One region of the Paenibacillus sp. FSL E2-0178 genome, then DNA from elsewhere that is predicted to be linked to it. Evidence: predicted binding sites of a transcription regulator. Region 1 holds the regulator's gene; each other region holds the start of a gene.

Region 1 (8,080 bases):
GGCAATATTTATGTGGATGAATCTCTGCACCGTGCCGGTATTCATCCGGAAGAAACCGCAAACTCTCTCTCGGAGGACCATCTGGCCAGGCTGCATCATGCGATCGTTGCAACCTTGACAGAGGCAGTGAATGCGGGAGGCTCCTCAGTGAAATCGTATGTCAACGGCCAGGGGGAGAGCGGGAACTATCAGGATCAGCACCGCATATACGGACGCAAGGATCAGCCTTGCGCTACCTGCGGAACGTTGATTGAGAAAAGTGTTGTCGGCGGCCGGGGCACGCATTATTGTCCGAGCTGCCAGCCTGTACCGGTGCAGATAAGGTAAGCATTCAGCCGGGCTTATGAAGTGGATTTATAAGGAAATTCTAAGCGGTGTTGTCCATGCTCCATCAAAAGGCAGGCACTCACTACCCGTCCCGCCCATATAATGTGTGAAGATTGCTGATTAAGGCGAACGGAACCCGGCTAACAAGGCCGCCAGGTTCCGGTTCTTCACGGGAGGGATTGCGGGTGCTGAGCCCATTGTTGTCATTGCTGCTGCTTGCGTTTGCTCTAAGTTTGGACGGATTTGGTGTAGGCATTACATATGGACTGCGTAAAATGAAAATTCCTTTGCTCTCAATTATGATTATCTCGCTCTGTTCGGGGGTAGTCATTTGTGTGTCTATGCAGGTCGGCGTGCTGCTGGCCAAGGTGGTCTCACCGCATGCCGCTTCCAGTATCGGAGCGGTTATTCTCGTCTTGATGGGCTGCTGGTCGCTGTTCCAGATGCTGACACAGAAAGAGAAGGAGCAGGGGGAAGCAGAGCTGGGCGCCGGAGACGGGCTCCCAGACCGGCAAGCCTTGCTGGAGACGGCTGCTGCCGCTGCGATTGGGGAAGAGGATGAACCGCTGAAGCCGGCTGTATTCTCTCTGGAGCTCCGGCATCTGGGAGTAGTCATTCAGATCCTCCGCACCCCGTCTTCCGCCGATATGGATGCTTCCGGGAGTATTTCCTCCATGGAAGCCATGGTCCTGGGCATTGCGTTGTCGCTGGATGCCTTCGGTGCCGGTCTCGGCGCTGCGCTGCTCGGGTTCAGCCCGGTGTCAACCTCGCTGATGATCGCAGTGTTCAGCGGAACATTTCTGCTGCTGGGGATGAAGACAGGACTAAGATTGTCAGGCAGCTACTGGATGAAGCATGCGGCTGTTCTGCCGGCGTTATTATTAATTGCAATGGGTATAATGAAGCTATTATGAGGTGAGTACATGATTATGGGCTTAACCGGAGGGATTGCCTCCGGAAAAAGCACCGTGTCCGCACTGTTTGTCGCCAAGGGAGCTGCTCTGGTGGATGCCGACGTTATCGCCAGAGAGGTTATGCTCCCCGGACATCCGGTGCTGGCCGCTGCTGCACAGGCTTTTGGAGAGACGATTCTGCAGCCGGACGGAACACTGGACCGGGCGAGGCTGGGGGAGATGGTTTTCCGGGATCCGGAAGCACTTCAGACCTTGAACAATCTGACACATCCGGCGATCCGCACAGAAATTAAGGACCGTATGTATGCGTTAGATCAGGAAGATCCGCAGCGGCTGGTTATTGTGGATATTCCGCTGCTCTATGAATCACAGCTGGACAATTTATTCGATCAGATTATTGTGGTCTATGTGCCCCGCAGAGTCCAATTGGCCCGGCTCATGGCGCGGAGCGGAATGACGCTGGAACAAGCCGAGAACCGGCTGAAATCGCAGATGGACATCGAACTGAAGCGCAGGAAAGCCGACTATGTGATCGACAACAGCGGTGATCCCGTAGCTACGGAGCGGCAGGTTGCCGGCCTGTGGGACAGGCTGGGCCTCTCATGATGAAGTGGCTGCGCAAAAAAAGAGTACTGCTGGTGCTGTTTATCGGCTTTACAGCGATCCTGTTCCTGGGCACCAATTGGATGTCGTGGTTTTATCCGATACATTATAAAGATGAGATCCGCAAACACAGCCTTACTTATGAGATGGATCCGTTCCTGGTGGCGTCGATTATCCGCGTTGAGACCAATTTCAAGACCGGACGCGAATCCAAAAAAGGTGCGATCGGACTGATGCAGCTGATGCCGGATACCGCCAAGTGGGCGCTGGAAAAGGCCAAGCTTCCCGATGTGTCGCTGGAGCGGCTAAAAGAAGAGCCATCCTCCAATATCGAACTGGGCACCTGGTATTTGTCTACGCTTTCGCGGCAGTTTGACGGCAACCGGACAGCGGTTATAGCCGCTTATAATGCCGGCCCCGGCAAAGTACAGAGCTGGCTGGATGAAGGCCGGTGGGACGGAACAGAAGCGTCTGTGAAGGATATCCCGTTCGGCGAGACCCGTCATTATGTACAGCGCGTCATTTATTATTATGACCAATACACGGAGCTCTACAGTGAATTCTGAGGCTCTGCTTTAAATATTGCGTTTGTGCCGACATAAAAAGAAGCATCAAACGGCCCGGAGGCCGTTCAATACTTCTTTAGGCAAGCTTATGGAGACAGGTTATTTGTATTGACCTGCCAATTGCTGTTCAGCCAGGGTTACAAGACGTTTAGTGATGTAACCACCGATCGAACCGTTTTCGTAAGATGTTTTATTGCCTTGGTATCCATCTGGGGAGAGGGTGATACCTAGTTCTTGGGCAACTTCGAATTTCAGTTGTTCCAAGGCACCGCGTGAATTTGGAGCTACCAGGTTATTGGAGCTGTTGTTTTGGCTCATTGCTGTTCACCTCCTATCGGTTGGTAACTGTATTATGTGCCGGACTTGCCATATTCATAACAACAAATAAACGGTGATTTCTGGAAATTAACATAAGCCCCGTAGAGCCTGGTTTTTCAGGAGCGGGGCATACCCATTCTTATTATGAGGAAGTGATGAAGCTTATGAAATGCCCTTACTGTGATCACACCAACACCAAAGTGCTTGACTCCCGTCCAGCCAATGAGAATAAGTCAATCCGCCGCAGGCGCGAATGCGAACTGTGCAGCCGCCGTTTCACCACCTTCGAAATGATTGAAGAGACCCCGCTGATCGTCATCAAAAAAGATGGCAGCCGCGAAGAATTCAGTCGTGACAAAATCCTCCGTGGCCTCATCCGTGCCTGCGAGAAGCGTCCCGTTTCCGTAGAGCGTCTGGAAGTCATCGTATCCGAGGTTGAGAAAAGCCTGCGCGGCATCGCCCTGGCCGAGATCGAGAGCCGCCAGATCGGCGAGCTGGTCATGGAGCAGCTCTATCCTGTAGATGAGGTAGCTTACGTCCGCTTCGCGTCCGTGTACCGCCAGTTCAAGGACATCAACATGTTTATGAAGGAACTGAAGGGACTGCTCTCTAAGGGTACTGAGGAGCTGGACGGGCTGTAGGAGGCTTTGTGAAGAGGTAATGTGCCATTCCTGGCATAAAGGGGCTAGCCTTGATATTGTGAGGCTGGCCTCTGTGTGAAGCGCCTCTGCATAGAAATTAATTAATTTTGTAAAAGTGTTGACACTGATGCTGAATTTCTGTATTATATAGAAGTCGCCTACGAAACATAACAACTTGAAAGCGACTTGAGCGGACCGCTCAAAATGGATTTCAGAATACATAATGTGATTCGAAATCAAGCGTATGGGGAATTAGCTCAGCTGGGAGAGCGCATCGCTGGCAGCGATGAGGTCAGGGGTTCGAGCCCCCTATTCTCCACCATACTACGGACTCTTAGCTCAGTTGGTAGAGCAGTAGACTCTTAATCTATTTGTCCAGGGTTCGAGCCCCTGAGAGTCCATCACAGAAGAAACGGCAGAGATGCCGTTTTTTTGTTGTCTGGAGGGGGATATTTCCATGATCATTAATAATCAGGAATACCAGGTGAAAGGTCTGAATTACACGATCCGCTCAGCAGTTAAGGCAGACGCGAAGTCTCTGTCTGGGGTAAGGCTTCAGGTTGACGGGGAGACCGAGCATATGGACCGGGTGCCGGGAGAAGCTTTTATTGATGAAGCCGGATTTGAAACAATTATCGAAAGGGATACGAACCATCCGCGGAATATATGTCTGGTTGCGGAAGCGGACGGCAGAATCATTGGTTATTCCCGGTGTGAAGGACATGATCTTCAGCGGTTTAAGCACAAGGTGGAATTTGGGGTAGGAGTCTTGAAACAATATTGGGGCTTCGGAGTAGGTAAAAACCTTCTGCAGGCGTCCATTTCCTGGGCTGACGCAAACGGAATAACCAAGATCATTCTAAGCGGCGTTCTGGAAACCAATGAGAAGGCGATCCGCTTGTACCAAAGCCTTGGTTTTGAAGTTGAAGGGATACTGAAGAAGGACCGTATCCTGTCAGACGGCAAATATTACAGTACATATATGATGGCGAGATATACAGATTAGGCCTGGGAGTAGAAAGGCTTGATTGTCCCCAAGAACGGCAGAGCTGCTGTTCTTTTTTATTTGTCTCGGGTATCTGAGCCTTTGTTTCTATTTACAAACCGATGGTCGGTATGTATAATCATGATAAATAAAGTCAAAGCAAAGCAGGACGAAGGAGGAGAATCGCCATGAAGAACTCAGACCGCCGGAAGCAGACCATCCGGCAACTACTGGATGCAACCAAGGAATTGTTGCGGGTCAAAAGCTGCCATGCGATCACCTTAAAGGATATCATGGAGCAATCGCAATTATCGAAGGGTGCAATATTCCATTATGTAAAGAGCAAGGATGAGATTTTTGCCTGGGTGCTGGAGGAGAGGCTTGAAGCTGTGAATGAACGTTTTGAGGAAGAAGTGGCAGGCAGCCTTAACAAAACGTTCGACGGGCCGATGCTGGCCATCTCCAGGAGCCTTGCAGGATTGGAAGACAGCCATGAAGCGACCAATAAGGTTCTTCTATACTTGCTGGGCAAGGAGAATGAACCGGCGGTAGCGGAAGTGCTTGAGCATTTTCATGAGCGGTCGGTATCAGTCTCCAGGCAGTGGATTACAACGGGTCAAAGGCACGGGGTGATTAAAGAAAACGTGAACCCTGATGAGACGGCGGAGTTGTTCGTCCTGCTGTCACTGGGTCTGCGTGTGCGGGCATCCCTGCGCCCATCATCTAAGTCAGTTGCAGCGAAAGAGGTATCGGACTTTATGGCTGGAATTCTGAAAAAATAAAGTTAAGGGAGGATTATAAAATGGTTCCTTTTATAGCGCTCATCTTATCCTTTTTGCTGTTTCGGGTGGTTGGTCTCCTGGGCGTGACTTATTGGAATGACTGGCATACCTCCATTCAATGGGCAGTATCCATAATGCTGCTAATGGGTGCTTCTGCTCACTGGGGGCGGCGGCGGTCTGATTTGGTAAGAATGATGCCGCCTGCTTTTCCGCAGAAAGAATGGATTGTGACGGTTACCGGGATCTTGGAAATTGCCGGAGCTATCGGTATCCTTCTGCCAGCTTTCTCACCAGCGGCTTCTGTGTGCCTCGTTTTGCTTCTTATCGCAATGCTTCCCGCCAATATCTTTGCCGCCCGCAACAAGTTGACAATCGGCGGCAAGCCTGTGCCGAAATTGCCGGCCCGTATAGGAATTCAGATCATATTTATCACTGCAGTACTACTTGCCTCCCCGCACATATAACTGCTGATCTACACGAGCTGGGGCTATATTGGTCAGATTTCAGCTTGCACGACTGATCTTGCTAAGAACTCCAGAGCTTCCATTCCTTCCGTTGTCCGGGGACAGGGAATACTGTTAAAGGAACCGGCTATGAACGGGGCCGGAGCATGTTTCCGACTATCCGCAGACTCTGCTTACGGGTAACGAATCTGGACAGCTGGGCTCCAAGGTAATTTTGCGATCCTGGAACTGTGTATATCTTCTTGTTGGCGAGCGAGCGCAGCGCAGTTTCCACTACTTGTTGCGGAGTTGCTTTTTTCCCGATGGAAGCTTCCTCCGTTCCCACAACAGCGAAGAAGTCTGTATCTGTAGAACCGGGGCAAAGTGCAAAGAACTGGACTCCGCGGTCACGGTTCTCCCACCATAACGCCTCTGTAAAGGATAGGACAAATGCTTTGGTTGCCCCATACACAGCCATATAGGGGAGAGGCTGGAATCCTGCAGTGGAAGATACATTGATGACAGTGCCTGAGCTTCTGCGCAGCATATCCGGTAAGAATAGATGAGTCATATTTACAACCGCAGCAACATTCAACATGATCTCTTCATGCTGCCGCTGGCCTGAGATTTGTTCGAACAATCCATGGGTCGCAAATCCGGCATTATTGATCAGCAGTTCAATCTCCAGCTGCAACCGCTGGCATTGCTGGAACAAATCGCGGGGGGCGTCTGCTTCCGCAAGGTCCATAGCTATCACTTCGACCTTGATGTTGTATTTTCTTCCGAGTTCTGCTGCGAGCGTATCCAGTTTGCTCTTAGTTCTAGCCACCAGCACCAAATGACTTCCTTGCTTAGCCAGTTGCCTTGCAAACTGTTCGCCGATACCGGAAGAAGCTCCCGTGATTAGCGACCATTTCCCTTGAATATTCATAATGTATTCCTCCTAATAATTTGAATGTAATCATCAGAAACGTAGGTACCGAGTGTGCGTCTTAGGGAACTAAGATTTTATATGGTAACACTGTTACCCGATGAAATCATAGTATCTTGTTATCTGGAGAAAGTCAAACCTTCTTTTAATTATATGTAGGACCAGTGTGGTTGGAGGATTGACTTTGAGGAACCAACTGTATAAAATGCGTGGTATATGAATGGGAAACTGTGTTTCCGGGGAACAACATCATAACCAAAGAAGGCGATTACGTTGAATGAACAAGGAAATCGTGCTGAAGCAGCTCCTAAAAAGGTGACAACCTATCAGGAGGCCCGCTTGCAGAACACTGCAAATCTTCGTCAGCTTGTAGTAGATGCAGCAGCTATAATCCTTCAGGAAGAAGGTCCGGAAGCTGTAACCGTGCGAAAAGTGGCGCAGAGGATGGATTGCTCAACCAAGATCATTTACAGTCTGTTTGCGAATAAAGAGGGATTAGCGCAGCAATTATATCTGGATGGCTGCAAGATACTCTCCAATGAATTTGAAAGCACTTCGCAGTCAGAAGATCTGCAGCAGTATTTACTGAATCTGGCAGAGGTGTATTGGGAATTCGGCCAACGCCACACAAGCTATTATAAATTGATGTTTGGAGGAGCATTTGCGGATTTCAAACCGGATGAGCAGGGGATGAAAGGCACTGTTACCGCTATGCGGCGGTTGTTATCCGTAATTGTCAGCGCCCAAGAGAAGGGGCTTATTGCTGGTGATTCCACTCCGGAATTAATTGTGGGTACAATTTGGTCCTCTCTTCACGGAGTCATTCACCTGTTCATTGGAGGACATCTGGGGAGTGTAGCAGCGGCGCATGCAGTATATGAGCAAACGGTATTTCAGCTTGCAAGCTCGTTGTTCGCACCCGCAGCCGGTTCAGTCTAGAGAAAAGAGCCAATATGGCAGGGATGCGTTCAGGGGCTCGTACCCCTTGAAATGTCCATCACAGAAGAACGGCAGAAATGCCGTTCTTTTGCTGTTAAGAACGCTCTATTTGCTCCCGGCTTCCCATCTCAGATTCCAGTTATAGTGCTGATCTAATTCCTCGTGTCCGGCGAAATATTCTACGAGCCGCTCCACGCTGAAGGTCTCATCCTGCTGATTACGAATCATGGCGATGGCACACATTCCCTTATTATTGTTGTGCTCATCCAGCCGGACCTCGATTTCAGGCCCGTTCTGCTGCCTGATAGTCACACGGGCGTCAGCCTGCGACCAGTTCGTGATTCCCTCATAGATAAAGGCAAAGACAACAATCCGGCTGATCTCCGAAAGATAATGGCCGTTAATCCGCAGATTCTCACCTGTGGCGATCGATCCGGTGCGGTCATCCCCGTCCAGGGAAATGTAGGGCGGCCTGTTCAAGCTGCCGAAGGACTCACCGAGTGCCTGGACAGAGCCCTTAAGCCCGTTTTTTAATTCAAACAGACAACCGAGATCAAGATCGATACCTTTGCTGCCGAACCAGCCGGATGATTGGGTCTGCACCCAGTTCAGGTTAATCAGGATCTCGCCT
Region 2 (8,080 bases), 380 kb from region 1:
AATTACTCGGGACACGGTTCTCTTGTGGTAAAGTTTCGACTACACCCCATATCGTCAAACTTGTCAGAACAACTCCCAGCAGTCCTAAGACAATAAAGACTCCAGTCCATGAGGTATAAGAAATGACACTGCTCCCAGCCAGTGGTGAAATTAAAGGAGTTACATTACTAATCATCGTCAGCAAAGAAACAAACTTAGTCATTTCTGCCCCACTGTACATATCACGAACTATTGCTCGGGAAATGACCAGCCCCGCCGAAGCAACAAAACCCTGAATGAATCTCAGTACAATAAAAAATTCAATATTCGGGGCAAAAGCACAAACAATAGACGAAGCAAAATATAATATCATAGAGATTAATAACGGATTGCGGCGACCATAAACATCGCTGAGCGGGCCCATTATTACCTGCCCCAGTCCCAGTCCTAACAAGCTGGCAGTTAATGTAGACTGGATCATAGATGCATTGGTTCTGAAATACTCCATGATCTCCGGAAGCGAAGCGAGATACATGTCAACGGTAAATGGACCTAATGCCGAGAATGCGGCCAAAAGCAAAGCGAATAAGGTCGTATTTTTTTGGGCTTTTTTGTTCATATTTCTCCTCCTAAAATAAAAATACAAAAGGCAACCATAAGTTGCCTTGAGTTTTTCTTCAATACGGCCTATTAGTGAATTGGGAGTTAAATGCAGTCATGTCCGGGGATCCACACTTCCCCAATGTGACATATTAAGAATATCAGAAATATAAAAATCCGCTTTGCTGAGAGGCTCATTTCATTTGATCATTCAGCTCATAGATAGTATTTGAAGCAGCAATTGCTCTATCATCCAGGATTAATACCTATCGCTTTCGCTTTAATGATTCCCGAGATTGGATTTTTGACACTGTCAATCATTGTAGTTGTTGTCACATGAATGGTGGAATATTCAAAGTCAAATCCGTATTGATTATCCTTCCATCCTAAATGATCACATTCTCCACGTAACACATCCCCTGATTACTCTCAACGGATATCTCTTGCCCGGCGAAACATCTTAAGTGCTTCAATGACACAGTCATTCATATATACATGATGCCTATACCAGACACCTTCCGCAAAAGTAGAATTTTGAATCAAAAGATTCTTACTCTTAAATTATGCGCGTTCTCCGGTTAGCTTTAGTTGATCAATAGTTTGCATTGTTAATCCCCATATCTCAACTTAGCTTACAACTTAAAGTTAACTTTAAGTCAAATAAAAAGACTTAAGGCGATCTCTCCTAAATAAAGAGGTTTCTCTTCATAAAGCAAACGCAATCACCCAAAAAGAAATTGCCGAGATCATAGAGCCAGTCGATGACGCTTGGTATGGTAATTTATAATCATAATTCCCACATCAAAAAGTCCCGATATAGGAGGTTCCTATTCGGGACTTTTATTGTATTCATTAAAATTCAACACCGCTGATTTTCATGCGTTTAAATGCATGAAAACACCGCAGAATATTTATGCATAACATTCATGATCCACTATTATCATCATTTGTGGTCACTTTAGCAACTTTGATGATCCTTCACACACAATTCTATAAATTACAAGTCCACCTACCTCATCCACACCGGCTATACCCGCAATTCCCGCAAGTCTTGCATCCCTCAATATTAATCAGCGATGCACTACCACAGGAAGGGCAGAGATCCCGCGAAGCAGTTGCGTGGCTATGCGCACCATGGCCCCCGTGCCCATCATCAGTAGCCGCAGCTGGCACACTTGATTTCAGCTCGGCGTTCAGCGCTTCGTTGAAATCGAGCTCCAGTGTAGCTGCGATAGGTGCAGGCACGTGATCGTCATGGGCGTTGTTCAGCACATGGGTCTCCAGCGCCTTGGCTACAGCGTCGGCAATGGACTCGACGCGGTTCGCACCGAAGCCGATGGCGCCGGAGCCGCCGATGCCTTTGAGATGCTTAATCAGCAGCTCGACCTTCTCACCGTGGTCGCCGTAGCGCAGGAACAGCGAGCAGACGCGGCCCAGTGCTTCCGCCATGGCGAAGACGTCGGAGCCGGCTTTGCCGACGTTCAGGAAGATTTCGGCCGGCGTGCGGTCGAGATCGTTGATGGTGATATACGCCATACCGAATGGCGTGTTGATCTTATAAGTAGCGCCACGCAGCACCTGCGGGCGTTTCTTGTATTGTTTGTCCACTACATTAGCCGCAGGCTGCGGTGCAGGTGCTGCTGCAACTGTGACTGGAGCAGGAGCAGCTTCAGCTTCCACGGGCTCAGCTTCAGCAGTCTCAACTGCCGCCGGAGCGTCCTTCTTTTCTTCCTTCTTCGTCGTTTCCAGTACCTGTACGTCACGGCTGCCGTCACGGTAGATCGTTACACCTTTGCAGCCCAGGTCGAAGGCCATTTCGTACAGCTCGGCAGTCTCTTCAACGGTGAAGTCGGACGGGCAGTTCGCCGTCTTGGAGATCGAGCTGTCCACCCAGCGCTGAATCGCAGCCTGTGCACGGATATGATCCTTAGCGGACAGATCCATCGAAGTAACAAAGTATTCAGGGAGCTCTTCACCCGGATGGGCTTCCAGCCATTCCTGGGCAATCGGCACGAACTGCTCGTCATAGCCCAGACGGCTCTGGCGGTAATATTTGAATGCGAAATAAGGCTCGATACCGGTCGAAGTGCCGACCATGGTTCCAGTACTACCTGTAGGTGCCTGGGTAATTACCGTAACATTTCGCATGCCATGCTTACGGATGGATTCGCCGACTTCAGGATAGACCTCGGTGATATTACGCATGAAGCCGCTCTGCAGATATTTATCGGTATCAAAAGCCTGGAAAGATCCCTTCTCGCCAGCGATCTCAGCAGAAGCCAGATAAGCTTCGCGCGCCATGAAGCCGTAGAGCTTGTCCAGGAACTCCAGAGATTCCGGGCTGCCGTAACGGATATTCAGCTTGATCATCAGCTCAGCCAATCCCATTGTGCCAAGTCCTACGCGGCGTTCGAGCTTCTGGTTGGCTTCATTTTCCGGGAAATGATAAGGTGTCTTGTCGATGACATTGTCCAGGAAACGCACGGAATAGCGGGTCGTTGTCGCCAGATCTGCCCAGTCCACGTCGTGATTCTCCGCATCGTAGAATTTGGAGAGGTTGACGGCCGACAGATTGCACACGCCCCAGCCCGGCAGACCCTGCTCACCGCATGGATTGGTGCAGATAATCGGGTTGAAATACCAGCTATTGGACATCTGGTTGTAATATTCCATGAACACTACGCCCGGCTCAGCCGACTTCCAGGCCGATTCGATAATCGTATGCCACACATCGCGTGCTCTTACGGTACGGTAAGGAATGACGCGGCGGCCGTCCGCTTTCCATTTATCCAGATCGCCGTCCCAGATTGTATCGTAATCCGGATCGGTGGTATCCGGGAAGACCAGCTCCCAGTCCAGATCCTCCTTGACGGCTTTCATGAAGGCATTGCTCACGCATACCGACAGGTTGGCATTGGTTACCTGACCCATCGTCTGCTTCACGGTAATGAAGTCCACCACATCCGGATGCCAGTCATTAATCATCAGCATCAGCGCGCCGCGGCGGCTTCCGCCTTGCTCAATCAGTCCGGTCGTATAGCTGAAAAGACCGCCCCAGGACACTGAGCCGCTGGATGATCCGTTCACGCCTCTTACAATCGCGCGGCGCGGACGCAGCGAGGATAAGTTAATGCCAACACCGCCGCCGCGGGCCATGATCTCCGTCATTTCGGACAGCGTCTGCATGATGCCCCCGCGGCTGTCTTTCGGGGAAGGTACAACATAACAGTTGAACAGCGTAAGCTCCTCGCTTGCTCCGGCACCTGCCGCAATCCGACCGCCCGGTACCAGCTTCCAGTCATCAAGAATAGAGCGGAACTTGCCTGTCCACTCTTCCTGAAGCTCGGGAGTCTGCTCTACGGAAGCCATGGCTGCCGCAAGACGGTCCCACATTTCCTCCGGAGTCTTCTCAATATTCAGTGTCAGCTTCTCCACATCCGATTGCACGAGTTCACCGCTGCGGGTCTTCACCGTAACCATCCGGCCTGTGCGCTCAACAATCTCACCAACCTCCTTGGTTGGAAATTTCGGATCATCCTTCGTCAGGACAAGCACTACATCCCCTACCTTGGCATTGCTCGTGTCCGCGTCCTTCCAGGCATAACGGTCCAAAAATATTTTTTCACTCAGCCCCTCAAGACGCTGCTTGCGTTCCACTGTACTCAATAGAAAAACCTCCCGGATGATTGATAGGTAATACTTCCGTTCCTTGGTGTGGGCTTAGACTTTTTGTAACCCACAACAACAACTTCCGGCGCCTGAGTGGCCGCAGCCTGCATATACAGCGGAAGTTCCTCTTGTCAATAACAAATAACCGCAAAAACCCGCGAATAATCAAATTTTCAAGCTTTTGTAACAATATATTGTATACCTCAGCTTTTCAACTATACCACATATTGTATCAGAGTTCTTTTTCCAAAAAAGCGGCCCATGGCGGGAATTTCGGAAAAACGGTAAAAGATAGTGGATTTTCTCCCTCTTTCTCGCTTTTTTACAGGTTCCAGATTGATAAGCTTCCGGGCCCGGAAGACAGATTCCGCCACGGATATTCAAGATCCGCCGAAGCCGCCGCAGCACCAGCAGCAGTACCGCCGCAAGGCTCCGCAAGATTACTCTACGGCAGCAGCCGGAGGATAGCAGGTTATGAAATCTCTCTTTTACGCGCATACTACTGCTACGCATTTCGATATGAAACCGCGCCGGAGGAGGCTGCAACATGACGCAATTATTCCGCAATTCCTTGCCGCAAGGGGGAAGTACGCCTGCCCCGCTGCTGCCTGTTCCTCTGTCCTTTGAGCGTAACTGGCTGCAGGACCTGGAGTCGAAGCTCGATAAAGGCGGACCCTGGGGAGACTGGAGATTATCCCGGCTGGCCATACAAGGAGAGCAATCGGGACTCGTTACGAGCTTCGATGAGCTGCAGTGTCTGAAACATCTGTCCGGGTTATCCCCGCTCCCCCACCAGCTGGATACCGCCCATAAGGTGCTGTTTGAAATGTCAGGCCGGGCCATTCTGGCAGACGAAGTAGGGCTAGGCAAGACGATAGAAGCCGGACTGATCCTCAAGGAATATCTGGTGCGCGGGCTCGTAAGTAAAGTTCTGATCCTTGTCCCTGCGTCTCTTGTCCTGCAGTGGGTGCGCGAGCTGAACAGTAAATTCGGTATTTCAGCTGTGGCACAGAAGAAAGCTTACTCCTGGGGCAACGACATTGTTGTCGCCTCCATGGATACGGCGAAGCGTGATCCGCACAAGGAGCTGCTGCTAAGCCAGGAATTCGACATGCTGATTATCGACGAGGCCCATAAGCTGAAGAATAAGAAATCAACGAACTATCTGTTCGTACAGCAGCTGCGCAAGAAGTACTGCCTGCTGCTCACCGCCACTCCCGTGCAGAATGATCTCGGCGAGCTGTTCAATCTGATCACATTACTGAAGCCGGGACAGCTCGGGAATCAGGGGGATTTTGCTACCAATTTCGTGGTCGATAAACGCCAGCCGAAGAACGAAGTCCAGCTGAGAGGCGAGCTCTCCAAGGTGATGATCCGCAACCGCCGCGGCGAGGGTCCCGTGAACTTCACGAAGCGCAAAGTGCGCAATATCCCGCTTACCCTCTCTTTAGAGGAGAAAGAATTATATGACGGCGTCACCGCCTTTGTCAAAGACCAATATCAGGAAGCGGGCGGCAATCTCAGCAGCATGCTCTCCCTGGTTACGCTCCAGCGCGAGGTATGCAGCAGCCGGGATGCGGTGTTCGTCACGCTTGTGAATCTGATCAAGAAGCTTCCTGCGGATTCACCGAAACGTGAGCGGATGATGGGTCTGCTCCAGACGATCCGTACCGTTAAGACGAATACCAAAGCGGAGAAAACGATGGAGCTGATCCGTCAAATGAACGAGAAGGTCATCGTCTTCACCGAATACCGGGCGACCCAGGAATATCTGCTGCAATATTTCCGTGAGCATGGACTGCAGTGTGTCACTTACTCCGGCGGGATGAACCGCGGCAAAAAAGACTGGATGATGGACCTCTTCCGCGGGCGCGCCCAGGTAATGATTGCTACGGAAGCAGGCGGCGAAGGGATCAATCTGCAGTTCTGCCACCATATGATCAACTTCGACCTCCCCTGGAACCCCATGCGCGTAGAGCAGCGGATCGGCCGGGTACACCGGCTTGGCCAGGAGAACGATGTAGTCATCTACAATCTCTCTACCGAAGGCACGATCGAGGAGCATATTCTTCACCTGCTGCACGAAAAAATCAATATGTTCGAGATGGTTATCGGCGGGCTGGATGTCATCCTGGAACGCTTCGAGAAGAAGGAGTCGCTTGAGAAAAGCTTATATAAAATCGTCCTCGAGGCCCGCAGCGACGAGGAGCTGCGCAGCGAGCTGGATCAGATCGGTGACACGATCAGCGAGCTGACCCATGCCAATCTGGATGAAAGCGAGGTGGCTCCTTAATGCTAACCCCTGTTGAAGTACGCAAGCAGGTCATGGATTATCTGGAAGCGACAGAATGCACGATTCTCGAATCCTCTCCGCTGCATGTGACGGTGAAGCTCTCGCCGCGCGCGGACCGGATGCTGACGGACCGTCCTTATTACTGGGGATTCGTGGAGCGCACCGGCGTAGATCCGGAGACCCTGTCCTTCAGCTTCGTCTTCGATCCGGAGAAGTACGATGAACTGGCCGCGCAGGCAGCTGCGCCTGCAGCCCGGCCGCGCGGCGGGGCGGTCCGCCCGGCGGCAGGACCTCTGCCGGGCGGCATCGGCACGGCGGGTGCTGCGGATGCTGAGGCAGGCGCGGAGCCTGGCGCCGCACCGGCAGCTGCACCCGGAGGCGTGGTACCGCCCGGGGTCTCCGCTGATCCGGAGGACAGCATCCTCGCCCGGTACTTCGGCATCGTCCCGCAGCTGCCGCGCATCGGGCCGGGCATGATCCGCCGCGAGGATGTGACCTACGGCAGCAAGCGCCTGCGGCAGATCTGGTCAGCGGCACGGGATGAGGGCAAATGCCTGCAGCTGTTCGAGGACCCGGGACTCCGGCAGCGGACCACGCTGTTCTCAGCCGCCTACGAGCCTTGGCTTGCCGTCTGCTATAAGGTGGAGATGACCTGTGATCTTAAGCGTGAAGAGCTGCATTTCATCGCGGTGTCACTGACCTCCGGGCTGATTGTTCCGGACTTCGAGGCCCGGCTGGCTTCGCGGGAGCTTACGCCAAGGCTGCCGGAGAATATCCACATCCAGCCTTCCGAGCTGTCCGTTACTGCCGGAGCCGACAGGCTGGAGGGATATCTGACCTCGAAGCTGGCTCTGCTGGATTACACCTGGGCCGAGGAAGCCCGCGAACGCCTGCGGCTGGAGCTGAGCATCGTGGATATCTATTATGAGGAGCTGCTGAAGGAGCAGGATGAGGAGAAACGCCTCGGCATAGAGGAGCAATACAACCGCCGCCGCAAAGAGACCACCTGGCAGTATGAGCCGCAGATTGCAGTTTCTGCCGTAACGTACGGGCTGTTTCACCTGCGCAGCACATAGAATGCGACCCGGCTCGCTAAAAGCAAACAAAAAAACAGCGGAATTCCTGCAGGCTGCCGCGACAGTAAGCAACAGCCTTTTCATGGCTTGTCCCCTACAATTAAAAGTATGAAGCAGAACCTGCCGGGCTCCGGTTTGCCGGACCCGGTAATTCTTGCGATTAACCTTTGGAACAGGAAAGGTGAACGATAACATGAAAATCAAAGCGAAGCAGAAGGGGCCGCTCGGACGGCGTACCCGCCTGCTCCTCTGTCTGACTCTCGGGCTGACTCTGTTCGCCGCCAGCGCCTCCCCGCCTCCGGCGCTCGCGTCAATAGGCAGCCGGGCCACTGTCACACAAGCCGTCCTGCAGGAGCTGCTGCCCGGACTTGTGATGACACAGGCGCCCGCATCTGAAACCTTGCAGGATTTCACCCGTCTCACAATTAGCCAATTGTCGGCGGATGCTCCGTTTAAGGAATGG
Region 3 (8,080 bases), 3.9 Mb from region 1:
GGTGCGCATGACCTTCGGTCCGGCTACGGCGATGTCTTTTAACGGAATTGTTATCTGTATCTCCTCGGTCTATTTCATGTTCGCGTCAGTCAGCCCCAGCCTCACTCTACTCACATTGTCCCCGCTCCCCTTCATCATCCTCTTGATGCTCTTCAGCGGCCGCAAGGTTCAGACCCGGTTCAGAATCGTACAGAATCAGTTCGGCGCCGTCTCGGACAGGGTTCAGGAGAACATTTCGGGCATCCGCGTCATTAAGGCTTATGTGCAGGAACGCTCGGAAATGGAGAAATTTAGTGAGCTGAGCAGCCGGATGAAGCAAGCCAACCTGGATCTGATCAAAGTCTCCGCCGCCCTTCCTGCGATGATTGAATTCGGCTTCGCCGTCTGTTTCGTCATGAATCTGATGTTTGGCGGCCGGATGGTGCTGCGGGGGGAGATCAGTATTGGTGACTTTGTCGCTTTTAACGGCTACCTCAGTCTGATTGTAAGTCCCATTGTGTCGATCGGACGGATCGTGACGATATTCCAGCGCGGGTTGGCTTCACTCGGAAGATTAAATGATATTCTGCGGGTTCAGCCTGAAATCACGGATCTCCCCAACGCTGTCCCTATTCAGCCGGAAGGAGCTATGGAGCTGCGCCAGCTGACTTTCTATTACGAAGGTTCCGATGTTCCGGCACTACGTGAGATCTCGCTCGTTCTGCCAAAAGGACACACGCTGGGAATCATCGGCAGGACCGGCTCCGGCAAAAGCACCCTGGCCTCCCTCCTCTTCCGCTTCTTTGGCGTGGAGCCTGGGCACATTCTGCTCGATGGGCGGGATATCAACGATTATGCCCTGGACACGCTGCGGGAGGGGCTCGGTGTTGTGCCGCAGGATACCTTCGTATTCGCCGCCTCCGTGAAGGACAATATTGTCCTGTTCAAAGACGGCTATACGGACGAGGATGTGCAGCATGCCGCAGCGCTCAGCCAAATTGCCGGAAGTATCGAGGCGTTCCCGGACGGCTATGACACTCTGCTGGGTGAACGCGGTGTGAACCTGTCCGGCGGGCAGAAGCAGCGGCTCGCAATCGCGCGGGCACTGATCCGGAAACCGGCGATCCTGATTCTGGATGATGCGCTGTCAGCGGTGGATGCGGTAACGGAAGGACAGATTCTGAACAGCCTGCGGCAGACCCGCAAGGGGAAGAGCAATATCCTGATCTCGCACCGGGTATCGGGCATCATGGAAGCCGACGAGATCATCGTACTGGATAAAGGGCGCATTGCCGAACGGGGCACCCACGAGCAGCTGCTGAAGAAAGGAGGTATGTATTATGACATCTATACCGAACAGCTTGAAGAAGGAGAGGTCTGCTAGACGGGACAAATCCGAAGCTGGTGCAGTAAGGCTCCTGCTGCGGTTATCGGCCCCTTACAAGTTCCAGCTTCTGCTTGCCTGTCTGTGCGTGGTGATTGTAAATGGCGCTTTTCTGATCCAGCCGCTGATTCTGCAGCGCGTGATCGACCACTTCCTGATCGGAGGCGCTACTCAGAGCGGACTGAATTCGATTGGGGGCTTAGCCCTGCTGTATGTGACCGTAGCCGCGGCTGGCGGGATCTTCTCGTATCTTCAGGCGCTGATTGCCGGCAAAGCGGGACAGAGCCTGATCCATGAGCTGCGGGTCAGAGTGTTCTCCATCATTGAACGGCTCCCCCTGCCTTATCTGGACCGGACCTCCTCCGGGCGGCTGATTACCCGGGCCACCAACGATACCGCTGAGATCAGCGAGCTATACACCGATGTGGTCATCTCGCTGGTCAAGGATGTCCTGCTGCTGCTGGGAATCATCTACGCCATGCTGCTGCTCAGTCCGTCCTTAACACTGGTTTCTTTTACCGTGATTCCGGTGATGGCCTTCCTGGTTCTCTTCATTAAGAACCGGATCAAAAAGAACTTTTTCCATATGAAGCACTTTATTGGACAGATCAACGGGTTCATTGCTGAGAGTATCTCCGGGATGCGGGTTATTCAAAGCTTCCGCGCAGAAAAGGAAAAAGAGGATCAATTCCTGAAGCTGAACGGGGAATATTTCAAAACCACCCTGATTCAGGTCCGGCTCAACAGTGTGCTGAAGCCCGCCTCGGATATGTTCCAGAGTCTGGCCGTAGCCATCCTGGTCTGGTACAGCATCAGCCGGATCTCCGGCGGCAACCTGCAGATCGGCGTGCTGTTTGCGTTCACGACGTACATCAAGCAGTTCTTTGGCCCCATCTCCGACCTGGCCGACAAGTACACCTCCATACAGTCTGCCCTCGTATCCACAGAGCGTATCTATGAGCTGATCCGTGAGGAGGACCGCCTGGAGCAGCCGGATCGCGGCTTATCGATGGACCGCCTGCACGGAACCATTGAGTTCCGCCATGTCTGGTTCGCCTATAACGACGCCGACTGGGTGCTGAAGGATGTAAGCTTCGTGATTGCTAAAGGGCAGACCGCCGCCTTCATCGGTGAGACCGGTGCAGGCAAAACTACAATTATCAGTCTGATCAACGGCTTCTACCGCGTGCAGAAAGGCGAGATTCTGATTGACGGTGTCAATGTGAACGATATCCGGCTGGATGATCTGCGGCGGAATATTTCCGTCGTGCTTCAGGATGTCTTCCTGTTCTCCGGCACAATCCGCGACAACATCACCCTTGGCGATGATATTGCCGAGGAGAACGTGCTGGAAGCGCTGCAGGCTTCCTGCGCGGAAGTGTTCGTGCTGAGCTCTCCCGGTGGGATGGAGGGCCCGGTCACTGAGCGGGGCGGCACCCTGTCTGCCGGCCAGCGGCAGCTGATCTCCTTCGCCCGGGCCATCGCCCATGATCCGGCGATCTTCGTGCTCGATGAAGCCACCGCTAACATCGACACACATACAGAGAAGCTGATCCAGAAGGCGATCGACAACGTCGCCAGCGGCAGAACGACGCTGATCATCGCCCACCGGCTGTCTACGATTGCCGGTGCGGATCTTATCATTGCGATGAAGGAAGGCCGGATCGCCGAATCCGGACATCCCCGTGAGCTGCGGCAGCGGGGAGGATATTATGCCGAGCTGCTGGAGGAGAGCCGGAGTCATATTATGAGTTCGTGACGGCGCTGCTCACACGGGGAATAATATAGTGCTTGGCGGGGCTTATCTTAGCCCCATAGCCCATCGGGGAACCTCAGCCAGTCAGGCGGACTGAAAATCCGCTATTTGCCGAAATGGGGCAGATTTGCCGGCTAAGCGGACTCAGATTCCGTTAATTGGCCTGCGACAGCCTGTTTCAGGCTCAAATGAGCAAGATAGCTGATTTTCGGTCCGCTTATGTACCGGAAAAGGGTTTTTCAGGGAAATATGAGCTTTTGAGTCCGTTTCATTCTGTTGACGGTGCGCTCCCCTACGTACGCTCACCTGGTCCAGCACCTAACATGCTGCAACTTATCCTCGCCAGGCTCTGTCCTGCAAAAAAACAACAACCCCCAAGCGGCTTATCGCTTGGGGGTTTGGTCTGCACATTTGTCCGGGTACCAGTTGGCTGAGCGTCAGCGGCTGCAAAGGGCAACTTCCCATTCTACAGGACTCAATTCTCACCCGACACCGGCCCACAAAAAAGCTTAAAAAAAATACTAATAAATTATAAGAGAATAGAATGCAGGCGGGGCGTGGTTTTCTCCCTTTTTCACGGGCAAATCAGGGGGTTAGAAGGACCAGTTGGTCTATTGACTTTTCAATATATGGTAGTAAAATGATTAAACGTTACTAAATATAGTGTATATAATAGAAAAGCCAATAAATCTAGTGAAATTGCCGTCATCATTTGTCAAGTAGAAATAGATACATGTTATAGGAGGTTAGGAACCATGCTGATTGCTTACGATTCCAAGACCGGCAACGTTAGAAGGTTCATTAATAAGCTGAAGCTTCCCGCTGTTCAAATCGAAGAGCATATGACGATCGACGAGCCTTACGTGCTTGTTACATACACCACCGGATTTGGACAGATTCCAGAGAAGGTAGCTTCTTTCTTAGAGAAGAACCATTCCAGGCTCAAAGGCATCGCCGCGAGCGGCAACAAAAACTGGGGTGAGCTATACGCGCACAGCGCAGATTTAATTGCACAGCGTTACAACGTACCGGTGGTCGGCAAGTTTGAGTTGTCGGGAACATTTGGTGATGTACAGCGCATAAAACAGGAGGTGGACCGGGTTGCGGCATATTGAACTGAACAACATGTTGATGAAGAGAGACGAAAGCGGCTTTTTCCAATTGGATAAGGACCAGGAGGCAGTAGCCGAGTTCATGCGGGATGTGGAGCGGCGCAGCCTGACCTTCACAACTACCAAAGCGAAGATCGATTATATGATTGCCAATGATTACTACGAGGACCTGTATGACCGTTATTCCGCAGCTGAGATGGAGGACGTCTACCGGATTGCCCACGAATATAACTTCCAGTTCCCTTCCTATATGGCGGCTTCCAAGTTCTACACAGACTATGCCGTCAAAAGCAATGACCGTAAGCAATATCTTGAGCATTACCCGGACCGCGTAGCTGTGGTGGCCCTGCATCTGGGACGCGGCAACGTGGAGACAGCCCGCACGCTGGCCCGCTCAATGATGGAGCAGCGCCTGCAGCCGGCTACCCCGACCTTCCTCAATGCCGGCAAGAGCCGCCGCGGTGAGATGGTCTCCTGCTTCCTGCTGGAAATGGACGACTCGCTCAATTCGATCAACTATGTACTGAACACCTGCATGCAGCTGTCCAAGATCGGCGGCGGTGTTGCGGTCAATCTGTCCAAGCTGCGCTCGCGCGGCGAGACGATTAAGGGTGTCGAGGATGCTGCCAAGGGCATCATGCCTGTCCTGAAGCTTATGGAAGACGGCTTCTCCTACGCGGACCAGATGGGTCAGCGCAAGGGTTCGGGCGCGGCTTATTATAATATTTTCGGCTGGGATGTACTCGAATTCCTGGACAGCAAAAAAATCAACGCAGACGAACGGACACGCCTGAAGACGTTGTCTATCGGCCTGATCGTGCCTAACCGCTTCTACAAGCTCGCACAGGATAATCAGCCGCTGCATGTATTCGCTCCTTATACTGTGTATCAGGCGTATGGAACGCATCTGGATGATATGGATCTGGACGTGATGTACGATACCCTGCTTGCTGATTCGCGCGTGAAGAAGAAGGTTGCCATGAGCGCACGCGACATGCTGACCAAAATCGCCATGATCCAGCTCGAATCGGGCTATCCATATATTATGAACAAGAGCAATGCCAATAACGCCCACGCCTTGCGTAATGTGGGTCAGATCAAGATGTCGAACCTGTGCACCGAGATTTTCCAATTGCAGGAGACTTCCGAGATTAACAACTATGGAGAGCAGGACGCGATCCGCCGTGATATCAGCTGCAACCTGGCTTCCCTCAACATTGTGAATGTGATGGAGCATGGCAAGATTCGTGAATCCGTTCATGAAGGCATGCTCGCACTGACTGCAGTCAGCGATATGACTACGGTCTCCAATGCTCCGGGTGTGGCTAAAGCGAACAAAGAGATGCACTCCGTCGGCCTGGGTGTGATGAATCTGCACGGTTACTTTGCCAAGAACAAGATTGCTTATGAGAGTGAGCAGGCCCGCGATTTCGCCCGGACCTTCTTCATGACGATGAACTTCCATTCGATCGAAAAGAGTATGCAGATCGCAGCGGAGACTGGCGAGACCTTCCATAGCTTCGCAGAATCCGATTATGCGTCCGGCGTGTATTTCGACCGTTACCTGACTACAGACTACCGTCCGGTTACTGCAAGAGCGCAGGAGCTGTTCGAGGGCATCTACATTCCTACAACCGAGGACTGGAAGCAGCTGCGTGATGATGTGATGAAGAACGGCTTGTACCATGCCTACCGTCTGGCGATTGCGCCGACTGCGAGCATCTCTTACATCCAGAATGCCACGTCCAGCGTAATGCCGATTGTAGAACAGATCGAGACCCGCACCTATGCCAACTCGACCACCTACTATCCGATGCCTTACCTGCGTCCGGACAATGTGTTCTTCTATAAATCTGCATACCAGATGGACCAGTTCAAGGTGATTGACCTGATTGCGGAAATTCAGCCTCATATCGACCAGGGTATCTCGACGGTCCTGCATGTGAACAGTGATGTAACGACCCGTGAGCTGGCCCGCTCTTACCTGTATGCGGCACACAAAGGGCTGAAATCCCTGTACTACACCCGGACCAATAAACTGTCTGTCGAGGAATGCCTGTCCTGCTCCATCTAAGAGCGGGCACAGGTACAGAAAGGGAGAATAGATCATTATGAGCGCAATCAAAGCCGTGAACTGGAACCGTCCCGATGACGACTACTCGCTGATGTTCTGGAATCAGAATATTATGCAGTTCTGGACCGATGACGAAATTCCATTATCCGATGACAAAATGTCCTGGCTCACGCTGAGCGAGATCGAAAAGGACTCTTATATGAAGGTGCTGGGCGGACTGACCCTGCTCGATACCATCCAGGGCGGCGTCGGCATGCCGCAGATTATGGAGCATGTGGACGGCTTGCAGCGCAAGGCGGTCCTCGGCTTCATGGGGATGATGGAGCAGATCCATGCGAAGTCTTACAGCAGTATTTTCACAACCCTGGCTTCTACCGAGGAGATCGACGGCATCTTCCGCTGGGTGGAGGACAATACGTTCCTGCAATTCAAGGCAGAGACCATCTCGGAATATTACAAGAAGATTGAGTCGCCCAAAGACCTCTATCTGGCAATGGCTGCCTCTGTTCTGCTGGAAAGCTACTTGTTCTACAGCGGCTTCTTCTACCCGCTCTATCTGGCCGGCCAGGGCAAAATGACCTGCAGCGGCGAGATCATCGACCTGATCCTGCGGGATGAGAGCATCCACGGCGTCTACGTCGGCGTGCTCGCCCAGGAGATCTTCGAGGAGCTGTCCGAAGACGATCAGCGCGATGTCTACCAGACGCTGGTCGGACTGCTGCGTCTGCTGCATGCCAACGAGGAGCAGTATACCGAGCAAATCTACGCCCAGATCGGGCTTGTAGATGAAGTGAAGTCCTTCCTGCGCTACAACGCCAACAAGGCGATGATGAACCTGGGGCTGGACCCGCTGTTCGAAGAGGAAGAGATCAACCCGATCGTCCAGAACGGGATCAGCACCCACACCAAGCAGCATGACTTTTTCTCCAAAAAAGGCAACGGCTACGTCCGTGCGATGAACGTGGAGCCTTTGCGGGATGAGGATTTCAGCTTCTGAAATAGAAGCTGAATCTAAGAACCTAACTTAAAGCTCAGCCGTCACTACAGAGAATATTTGGACTTCCGGCCGCTGCCCGTATACAGATTTCTTGATTGAACCCGCTGTTCGCGGTTGAAATCCGTATACAAAGGCGAACTCTAACGCTCCTTCAGTTCCAAAATTCCCTTCCGGTCCTTCCCGCTTATGGTTATATTCTTTTATTCAGCTTATATGGTTTTAATTAATAAGGCATCCGCCAGCTGAGAGACAAGCTGACGGGTGCTTTTTTTGAGACTAACTCCATGCAGGAACGTACCAGTAGGAGTGAATTTTTTCCAATGAGGAGTGAGCTTGCTTGGTTATGCATTATCAGGAGTATGGAGATCAAAGCGCATCTTATCTGATGGTATTCTTGCACGGTGGCGGAGTGAGCGGCTGGATGTGGGATAGACAAGTGGAATATTTCGCCCATTATCATTGCATGGTTCCAGACTTGCCTGGACACGGGTTAAGTAATGATGACGTTATATTTTCAATTCAAAGCAGTGCAGAACAATTAATCCAAATAATCGGAGAAAAGGCAGGCGGAAAGAAAGTCGTCCTGGTCGGATTCTCTTTAGGTGCACAGGTTGCTGTCCAGATGGTAAGCCTGAGACCTGCGCTCATTGATTTTGCCATAATAAACAGTGCTCTGGTCAGACCCATGTCGTACGCTAAAAGGTGGATTGGACCGGCAGTCAGACTAACCTTCCCTTTAATTAAACAGAGATGGTTCTCCAGGCTTCAAGCTAAGACA

The links. Region 1 encodes NrdR, which represses ribonucleotide reductase genes. Its sites were predicted from a motif close to AACACNATATATNGTGTT; they were not measured.
Region 2: the regulator NrdR is predicted to act here: its motif matches at 4,432-4,449, upstream of MHI42_RS07895 (adenosylcobalamin-dependent ribonucleoside-diphosphate reductase).
Region 3: the regulator NrdR is predicted to act here: its motif matches at 3,770-3,787, upstream of nrdI (class Ib ribonucleoside-diphosphate reductase assembly flavoprotein NrdI).

The regions. Positions count from the first base shown of each region.
Region 1 covers NZ_CP151953.1:2,102,328-2,110,407, reverse strand. Annotated here, with positions in the region: gene mutM (DNA-formamidopyrimidine glycosylase) at 1-327, shown strand, start outside; gene MHI42_RS09555 (manganese efflux pump) at 513-1,241, shown strand; gene coaE (dephospho-CoA kinase) at 1,251-1,847, shown strand; gene MHI42_RS09545 (lytic transglycosylase domain-containing protein) at 1,847-2,410, shown strand; gene MHI42_RS09540 (alpha/beta-type small acid-soluble spore protein) at 2,510-2,728, opposite strand; gene nrdR (transcriptional regulator NrdR) at 2,893-3,369, shown strand; tRNA gene MHI42_RS09530 (tRNA-Ala) at 3,616-3,691, shown strand; tRNA gene MHI42_RS09525 (tRNA-Lys) at 3,698-3,770, shown strand; gene MHI42_RS09520 (GNAT family N-acetyltransferase) at 3,827-4,375, shown strand; gene MHI42_RS09515 (TetR/AcrR family transcriptional regulator) at 4,543-5,136, shown strand; gene MHI42_RS09510 (DoxX family protein) at 5,157-5,600, shown strand; gene MHI42_RS09505 (SDR family oxidoreductase) at 5,728-6,510, opposite strand; gene MHI42_RS09500 (TetR/AcrR family transcriptional regulator) at 6,784-7,449, shown strand; gene MHI42_RS09495 (TerD family protein) at 7,555-8,080, opposite strand, start outside.
Region 2 covers NZ_CP151953.1:1,718,773-1,726,852, forward strand. Annotated here, with positions in the region: gene MHI42_RS07885 (multidrug effflux MFS transporter) at 1-598, opposite strand, end outside; gene MHI42_RS07890 (DUF3737 family protein) at 1,009-1,122, opposite strand; gene MHI42_RS07895 (adenosylcobalamin-dependent ribonucleoside-diphosphate reductase) at 1,594-4,245, opposite strand; gene MHI42_RS07900 (hypothetical protein) at 4,585-4,716, shown strand; gene MHI42_RS07905 (SNF2-related protein) at 4,796-6,541, shown strand; gene MHI42_RS07910 (YqhG family protein) at 6,541-7,617, shown strand; gene MHI42_RS07915 (hypothetical protein) at 7,811-8,080, shown strand, end outside.
Region 3 covers NZ_CP151953.1:6,551,395-6,559,474, reverse strand. Annotated here, with positions in the region: gene MHI42_RS28475 (ABC transporter ATP-binding protein) at 1-1,363, shown strand, start outside; gene MHI42_RS28470 (ABC transporter ATP-binding protein) at 1,320-3,122, shown strand; gene nrdI (class Ib ribonucleoside-diphosphate reductase assembly flavoprotein NrdI) at 3,875-4,234, shown strand; gene nrdE (class 1b ribonucleoside-diphosphate reductase subunit alpha) at 4,221-6,305, shown strand; gene nrdF (class 1b ribonucleoside-diphosphate reductase subunit beta) at 6,343-7,302, shown strand; gene MHI42_RS28450 (alpha/beta hydrolase) at 7,640-8,080, shown strand, end outside.